2 regions of the Dietzia sp. IBK-p2-15D genome follow, and region 1 is predicted to be linked to the other one. Evidence: riboswitches for the same ligand, from Rfam matches in the RefSeq annotation. Region 1 holds a riboswitch; the other holds the start of a gene.
What was found. A riboswitch is a leader RNA that binds a small molecule or an ion and turns the genes downstream of it on or off. The one in region 1 is predicted to bind cyclic di-AMP.
Positions count from the first base shown of each region.

Region 2: another riboswitch for cyclic di-AMP. It lies ahead of AC3DEV_RS15225 (C40 family peptidase); the one in region 1 lies ahead of AC3DEV_RS14335 (transglycosylase family protein).

Region 1 covers NZ_JBYMTK010000011.1:98,846-103,067, reverse strand. Annotated here, with positions in the region: gene AC3DEV_RS14345 (helicase-associated domain-containing protein) at 1-1,158, opposite strand, end outside; gene AC3DEV_RS14340 (hypothetical protein) at 1,261-1,461, shown strand; gene AC3DEV_RS14335 (transglycosylase family protein) at 1,559-2,194, opposite strand; cyclic di-AMP (ydaO/yuaA leader) riboswitch at 2,203-2,360, opposite strand; gene AC3DEV_RS14330 (hypothetical protein) at 2,542-2,829, opposite strand; gene AC3DEV_RS14325 (cold-shock protein) at 2,945-3,346, shown strand; gene AC3DEV_RS14320 (DUF2771 family protein) at 3,355-3,864, opposite strand; gene AC3DEV_RS14315 (MFS transporter) at 3,861-4,222, opposite strand, start outside.
Region 2 covers NZ_JBYMTK010000013.1:80,484-84,705, reverse strand. Annotated here, with positions in the region: gene trpD (anthranilate phosphoribosyltransferase) at 1-211, shown strand, start outside; gene AC3DEV_RS15235 (DEDD exonuclease domain-containing protein) at 198-1,829, opposite strand; gene AC3DEV_RS15230 (hypothetical protein) at 1,984-2,202, shown strand; cyclic di-AMP (ydaO/yuaA leader) riboswitch at 2,282-2,430, shown strand; gene AC3DEV_RS15225 (C40 family peptidase) at 2,443-3,054, shown strand; gene AC3DEV_RS15220 (NlpC/P60 family protein) at 3,226-4,222, shown strand, end outside.

The DNA of each region.
Region 1 (4,222 bases):
CCCGACCCTCCACGGCGTCCGCGGCATGGACCACCACGCGAGGACGAGCTCGGCCCAGCGGCGTGCGGGTTCGCGGGCCGACCACACGTCGGCGGCCTCGGTGGGCGCCCACACCGAGTCGAAGGCCACGTCGCCGACGTCGGCGTCGCCGACCGCGATGAGTCCCGCGGCCGCGAGGACCTCGAGCAGCAGGGGGAGCTCGCGCTCGACGAGGCCGGAGGCGCGGGCCACCCGCCGCAGTTCGCGCACCCCGACACCGCCGGCTTTGAGGGTGGCGGCCGGGGCGGTCGACAGGGCGGAGAGGACCGAGTCGCAGCGGTGCAGCAGCTCGAGGGCCGCGACGCCGCCGGAGGCGTCGACCCGGCCCGCCCCGCCCGCGGCCGCCCCGGCCCTCGGAGCGGCCCACGCAGGGGCGTGGAGCAGCGACGATCCCTCGTCGCGGGCGCCGTGGCGGGCCCGGTCCAGCGCGTGGGCACGCGGGACGACCACCTCGCCGTCGTCCCCACCGGTCACCTCCGCGAGCCCCGCGCCGGCCAGTTCGGTCGCGGCGGCACGCACCGGCTCCGACGCCCCGGCGCCGAGAGCCCCGACGGGGGTGCGCCCGCGGGCGATCGCCTCGAGCACCCCGACCGCCGGAGCGGACAGGCCGCCCCAGGCGACGTCGAGGGCGGCGCCCGCGGGCTCGCCGGGGTGCGGCGCCACCACCGGGGCCGACCGGACGGCCACCGCCGTGACGGGCACCATCCGGACATGGTCCCCTCCGCCCCAGAGCAGGGTGAGGTCGCGGAGACGGGCGAGGGCGGCGTGGAAGACGGGCTCGTCGTCGTCGACACCCAATCGGCCCGACACCGCGCCCAGCGGCACCGTCCCGGAATCGGCTCCCACCGCGGCGGCGGTGGCCAGGACCACGAGCTCCGGCCACGTCAGGGTCCCCAGCGCGCGGGCGGTGGACGCCGGCAACCGCAGCCTCGACGCGAGCACGTCGATCGAGGCCGGGGGAGGGGTGGCCACATCTGGACGCGACTCGCACACGCGGACGAGCGCGTCATCGGACAGTCCGGCCAGCCACGCGGGGAAGTCCGGCTCGTCGCCGGCGGCACCGGGGGAACCAGCACGGCGGGGGGCGACACGGCGGGAGGAGGCTCGGGAACTCGGCATGATCCGTCCCAGCCTAGTGAGATCGCGGCGGCGGTGAGGACCGTCCGGGTCCGATACGACCCGGATGCTGACGGGACGCCCGCGAGGTGAGACACTGGACACGTGGCTGCCAAGAAGAATCTGACCCATGACAACCCGGGATGGCCCGACGCCTCGTTCGGCGAGCACCCGGTGACCGAACTCGCCGCGCTGGTCGCGGGAGGCCTGTCCCCCTTCGGGCAGGAGACCTTCCCGCTGCCGCAGCATCGGCTGGGCTACCTCCACCCGGAGACGGTGGTCAACAGGACCGTCCGCACCCGCTGAGCGCGACGCACTCACACACGAGGAAGGGCCGCCACTCCCTGCAGGGGGTGGCGGCCCTTCCTCGTGGTCCGTGGACCGGGGCTGCGCGGGTGACGCGTCAGTTGGCCAGGTAGGTGGCGAAGAAGCCGTCCACCAGGTCCTGGTTGCCGGCGTAGGCGGCGTCGACGGCGTCCCGGTTGGCCTCGTAGGTGTCGGCGATCGGCAGCACGATGCCGCGGCCCTCGGCGAAGGAGGACAAGGTCGCCACGTGATCGGCGGCGGTGACCGCCTCCGGGGCGGCGGGCGCGGCCGGGGCGTGGGCACGCGGGGCCGGCGCGGGCGCCGGGTTGGACAGGTCGCGCGGGGTCGGCGCGGAGTTCAGGCCCAGCTTGGCCGAGCAGGCGGGCCAGGCGCCCCAGCCCTGACCGGCGAGGGTCTTCTCGGCGATCGCGATCTGCTGCTCGCGCGTGGCCTGGTTGGCCGTCGGGGCGTACTGCGTACCGCCGTAGGCGGCCCAGGTGCTCGGCGAGAACTGCAGGCCGCCCTGGTACCCGTTCCCGGTGTTGATGCCCCAGTTGCCGCCGGACTCACACTGGGCCAGGCGGTCCCAGTCGGAGTCGGGGGCGGCGTTGGCGGCCGGCGCGAGGGCCAGGCCGGCGGCGGAGAACGCGGTGCCCGCGAGGACGACCTTCACAGCGTTCCTGGGCGCTGAGGAGGCGGCGGCGGCACGGTGGCGTCCGGTGTAAGAGGTCATGTCGTCAGTCCTTTTCACTCTGTGCCTACGGGGTGAGCTGTCGGGTTCGGACGAGTGCGTCCGGCCGCCGGTGGCGGCTTCACCCCAAGGCGACCATCGGTCGCCGGGCCCGTGGTGGGCCCTGTCGGGTCCCCCGTCCCCGCCCGGGTAATGGTCACTGTGGCATCGGCCGCTGGGCGGGGTTCGGTAGGTGCGTCCGATGCCGACTCGCTGACGAGTCTGCTACGAAACTGTAGCGGTCCGATGCCGGATCGTCACCATTCTGAAATAAACCGAGGCAGTCTGGGGCTGACGTGCGTGCCGTTATCGGCTCGTTACCAGCGGTGTTCGCGGGAGGGTGTGGTTGATCACACCGAGGGCGGTCGCGAGCCGAGGATGGCGTAGAGCAGCCCCAGCAGGAACCCGACCGGCGTGAACAGCATCGCGCCGAGATACAGGAGGGTCGGCGCGTCGCGGCCGAGCACGAACGGGGTCAGCGCCGCCGCGACGGTGAACAGCACCCCGATCGTGAAGATGACGAGCGCCGTCACGAACAGGCCCCGGCGTCGTGGCCGCACGGGGTCGGCTGCCCGGGTGGACGCCGCGGCGTCAGGTGTCCAGGGGTCGTCGGCGGGGCGTCGATCGTCGGCGGTCACACGGGGAGGTTACCGCTCGCCTCGCGGTGGGCACCAACGCGCACGAGGGTAGTCTCGGGGCATCAGTCATGGTTGTCGGTCGCGTATGCCGCGTCCGGTCGGAAGGTGGTTCGCGGTGCCCAGCGGCAAGGTCAAGTGGTACGACGCGGAGAAGGGCTTCGGCTTCCTGTCCCAGGAGGGTGGCGAGGATGTCTACGTGCGCTCCGAGGCGCTGCCCGCGGGGGTCGAGACGTTGCGTCCGCGCCAGCGCGTGGAGTTCGACATGGTCTCCGGGCGCCGCGGCCCCCAGGCGTTGCGCGTGGTGGTCCACGACGAGCCGACGGTCGCGGAGGAGCGGGCCCCGAGGAGCGGGCCCCGACGTTCGGCGGACGAGCTGCACGGGATGGTCGAGGACATGATCAAGGTGCTCGAGTCGACCGTCCAGCCCGAGTTGCGCCGTGGTCACCGGCCGGAGGCCAAGGTCTCGGGCCGGGTGGCGTCGGTGCTCCGCGCGGTCGCGCGCGAGCTGGACGCCTGACCCACGGATCAGTCGGCGTAGGTGAAGCGCACCGACCACTCGCCGTTGAGGATCGACTCCGACCCGTCGGCGGCATAGACGATCGCGACCGCACGGATGGCGAGGCCCTCGATCCGGCCCTCCTCCGGGGTGGTCACGGGCACCAGCAGCTGGCCCGGCCCGCCGGCCTCGACGGTGTAGTCGCGGGAGCCGTCGGCGCGGATCTCGTAGACGTCCATCGTCGACGCACGCAGCTCTCCGGGCAGCCGGACGGTGAGGATGTCCTCATCCTGCACCCGGAACTCGCCGACCGGATTGGTGAAGGTGTTCCCGTCCAGGTCGGTCGCGGTGAATGGCAGCACGGTCACCTGGCTGCGATCGCTCGCGACGGTCACCTCGGGTAGTGCACCGTATCGGGCCTCCGAACCCTGCCAGGCGCCGACGATCGCGGCGATCATGATGATCATCCACGCCGCGATCGCCCAGGTGATGGGACGGATACGGGAGCCGGTCGACGGGGTCTCGTTGCGGGAGCTCACTCCCTCATTCTGCCGAGGGGCCGGGTGTCGGCCACACCCGGGTCGCGCGGCGGGCCCGGGAAGCGCGGCCTGTTGCCGCCGAGGCCGGGGACGAGGGTCGACCCGCGGCCGGTCAGGTGCGATTGCGCGAACATCAGGGCGCCGACCACGGCGATCACCGAGAACCCCACGGTGAAGTCGGTCGGCAGGAGGACGCCCAGTGCTCCGCCGAGGACCCACGCCACCTGCAGGGCGGTCTCGGAGCGACCGAAGGCCGAGGAGCGTGCGGCGTCCGGGATGTCCGTCTGGACCGACGCGTCGAGGGCGACCTTGCCCAGGGCGCTGCACACCGCCGCGACGAGCGCGAGGACGGCCGCGG
Region 2 (4,222 bases), on a different contig from region 1:
CGCCCGCGATCTCCTCGCGGGAGCACGGGGCCCGGTGCGCGATGCGGTATTGCTCAACTCCGCGGCCGCGCTGGTGGCCTTCGACGGTCTCGAGCGTGGTTCCGACCTGGTATCTGCCATGCGGGCCGCGGTGGACCGGGCCGCCGCGGCGATCGACGACGGCGAGGCGGCGCGGCTGCTCGAGAAGTGGGCCGGGTTCAGCGTGCGCTGACGAGTCCGGTCCCGCGGTGCTCGGCGGCGGCGCTCTCGGCCAGGGTCGCCCAGCCGGTCAGCGTGTGCGCCCCGTCAAGGGGGAGCGTCCAGCAACCCTCGACCGAGACGATGCGTGTCCTGGTCGAGTCGATCCACCGGTGGACGTTCCGGATCTGGGCGGCGGTGGCACCGGCGAAGGGGCCCGGGCCGGGCTGCACGGTGGTCGCGGCGGCCCGGAGTCCGTCGATGACCGGCATCGGTGCCGCTCCCGGCGGGACGACCCCGGATCCGGCGAGTCGACCGTGGCGCACCACCGCGACCGCCCACGTCCGGCGCGGCGCCGGCTGTGCGAGAACGATCTCGGGCAGCGATGCCGTTGCGGCGAGTTCCTGCCGTCGGGAGAGGACCCGCACGAGGGCTGCGGTCCTGTCGCGGAGCCTGGCCGCGCGTTCGAACGCGCCCTCGGCCGCGAGTACCTCCACGCGGTCGACCAGATCCCGCAGGGGACCGGAGTCCCGTCCCTCCGCCAGCGCCGCCCAGCGATCGGATCCCGGGGCGGTGCCGAACACGCCGAGGAGGTCCTCCCAGGCGGCCCGGGCGTCCTCGGCGCGCCGGAAGGGCCCGATGGCGGCGGGGTCGTCCGGGGTTCGCACGACCTTCGGGCGGGTGGCGCGGCCGGTGGGGGGCGTGAGCCACCAGCCGCGGCGAGGGCTCCGCGACCGGGTGTTGAACGGGGGTTGAAGCGAGTCGATGAGCTGTTCCTCGACGGTCCACGCCTCGAGGAGGTGGGCGCACGCGACCGAGTCGATCGAGTCGGCCAGCCCGACCATGGTGCGCATCCGTCCGCGCGTGTCACCGCCGGAGTAGTAGGACCGGGCCCGTCTGCGGACCGCGCCGGACGAGCCGATGTACAGGGCGCCACCGGCGTCGTCCCGGAACACGTAGACACCGGGCCCCTCGGTCAATGACCCGGTCATGGCGGCCCGCCGCCTCACCTCCGGGGAGAGGCGACCGTCGTAGGCCCGTAACTCCGACAGGGTCGAGACCCCGCAGTCGCCGACCCGCGAGATCAGTGCGTGGAGCACGTCGACCGTGGCGCGGGCGTCCTGCAGGGCCCGGTGATTGGGCTCCACGGTGGCCCCCAGGTGCGCGGCGAGGACTCCCAACCGGTGGCCTCGTGTCTCCCCGCGGTGCAGCACCCGCCTCGCGAGAGCCAGGGTGCAGAGCGACGGGGGATCGGGCCACGGGTGCCCGGTCGACGCGGCGGCGGCCCGCAGGAACCCCAGGTCGAACCGCGCGTTGTGGGCGACGAGGACGGCCCCGCGGGAGAATTCGAGAAACGTCGACATCACCTCGCCGAGACTCGGGGCACCGACGAGGTCGTCCGGAGCTATCCCGGTCAGTCTGCTGATGTGGCCGGGCAGGGCACCGTCGATCGAGACGAACGTCGACAGCTCCGCCTGCACCTCGCCGCCCCGAACGCGTACCGCGCCGATCTCGGTGATCTCGTCGCTTCCGGTCCGGGTGCCCGTCGTCTCCAGGTCGACCACGACGAACGTGACGTCGGACAGCAGAGGCTCGAGATCGTCGAAAGCTGCCTGCACCCCGCTCGAGACGGGGGAGGGGGATCGGGGCATGCCGGAGACGGTAGCCCCGCCCTCCGACACGGCCGGCCCCGCCGTGGTTGTCGGACCTTGTCCCTAGGGTGCCCCGCAGTACGACCACCCCGGGCCCGGATCGCGGCTCGATAACGAACGGGCAACACGCCCAGGACGAAGTGTGAGGTAGATCATGTTCACGATGGACTGCGTGCGGTGTCCCGCAGGACCCGCCGCATGTGACGGGTGCATCATCGCCGTTCTCGACGCCGGAAAACCGCAGGTGGACGAGCTTTCTCCGGAGTCGTGCGGCTATGTTCTGGACCCGGAGGTCCGCGAGGCGATCGACGTCCTGCGCGAGGTCGGAATGGTCTCCACGGTCGAGATTCTGGGGGCTGACGTCGCCGCGTGAGCGATGAACTGGACTTCGACGAGACGGTTTCGTAACCTTTTCGAGACCTCGGAAGTCATCGCCCGCCTGCCGGCGGGGAGCCGGGGTCACACCTAAGCGCCGAAGGGCGCACCGGGGAACCAAGATCCACTGGGGTGAATCGCACGAGGGCCTACAGGTCCGAAGCGTAGGACAGACTTCCGTGTCCGAACCCGTCAGCTAACCCGGTCGGTGCCGCAGGAAGAAAGAGGAACAGTCTTCGTGGGAGCCCACAGCATCAAGACCAGCTCGACCGGCCGCCGTGTCGCCGCCGCCGGCCTGCTCGCAGCCGGAGCCGCTGTCGCCGGTTCCGGAACCGCCGCCGCCGCACCCGTCACCGTCGACGTCCCCGTCGAGCTGCGGCTGCCCGGCGTGCCGAACCAGGTCTCGTTCGACCTACCGGAGGGCATCGAGCTCCCGGCCGGCCTGGCCCAGGCCCAGGCACAGGCGGCGCCCGTCGAGTTCGCCGCCCCCGCGCCGGTGGTCTCGACCGGCCAGCGCATCCTCGACGCCGCCACCACCCGGGTCGGCTCGCCCTACGTCTGGGGCGCTACCGGCCCCAACTCGTTCGACTGCTCCGGTCTGACCTCGTGGGCCTACAAGGAGGCGGGGATCTCCATCCCGCGCACCAGCCAGGCCCAGATCGGCGGCGGCACCCAGGTCTCCAAGGCCGACCTGCAGCCCGGCGACATCGTCGCCTTCTACAGTGGCGCCAGCCACGTCGGGATCTACGCCGGCAACGGCCAGGTCGTCCACGCCCCGTACTCGGGCACCTCGGTGAGCTACGCGCCGGTGGACTCCATGCCGTTCTACGGTGCGACCCGCTACTACTGAGTCGGGTCGCTCCCCGAACCTCCGCAGACCCCGTCGGCGTCCGGTCTCGAACCGGTCACCGGCGGGGTCTGTCGTCTGTAACATCCCCTCTCGGGTACCCGATTCCACCGTAGGCGTCGGCTGGGCGCCCGCGCCCTGCGTGACCCGGATCCGAGAGTTCGACGACACCAGATGACCCGCAGCCTCAGCGTGCTCGCGATCGCAGCGACCGTGACCACCTCGTTGACCCTCGGTCCCGCGCCGGCCGGAGCGCAGACCACCACCCCGGACCGGTCGTCGCCAACCGCGACCACGGCGCCTGTCCCGGGTCCGGCGACCCCGCCTGCTCAGGACCCGTCTGCACCCGCACCGTCTACACCCGCACCGTCGTCGGCCGCCCCGTCCACCACGCCATCCGCCACGGCGGTGCCCGGCGAGATGAGCGAGGACCTGGCCGAGTTGGCCCGGTTGTCCGAGGAGGCGGGGGCGTTGGGGGAGGAACTCCACCTGGCTCGCGGGGAACTGGACCGCGCCAACGGGGAGCGCGTCCGCCTCGAACGCGCCGCCGGGGTCGCAGCCGGACGGTCCGCCCTCGCGGACGGCACCGCGCGCCGGGACCAGTCCACCGTCGATCACCTCGCGACCATGCGGTACCGGGGCGGGGACACCGGAGCCACACGGGCAGCGGTGCTCGCCGAGAGCCCCCGGGACCTGGTCCACAGGCTCGACACGCTGCGCCGACTGTCCGGGGCCACCACGAGTGCACTGGACGCCTCCAGAGCTGCGTCGCGGGAGGCGGTGCAGCTCAGGGAGGAGGCCGCGCGTTCCGCGGCCGAGGCCCGGGACGCGGCCCGCGTCGCGCAGGAGCGAACCGACGCGCTCGCCCGCCGAACCGAGGAGATGCGGGTACGGATGGATGAGGTCCGTCGCCGGGTCGACGCACTGTCGGACGCACAACGCGATCTCTGGATCGGCGGACCGGTGGTGCCGGAGGGGTACGTTGCCCCGCCGGTGGACGACGTCAATTCCGCGGCGCTCCGAGTCGCACTCTCCCGGCTGGGCGCGCCCTACTCGTGGGGCGCGACGGGCCCGTCCGAGTTCGACTGCTCCGGTCTCATGGTGTGGTCGTACGCGCAGGAGGGCAAGGCGCTGCCCCGGGCGAGCCAGGCGCAGGCGGTCGCGGGCGCCC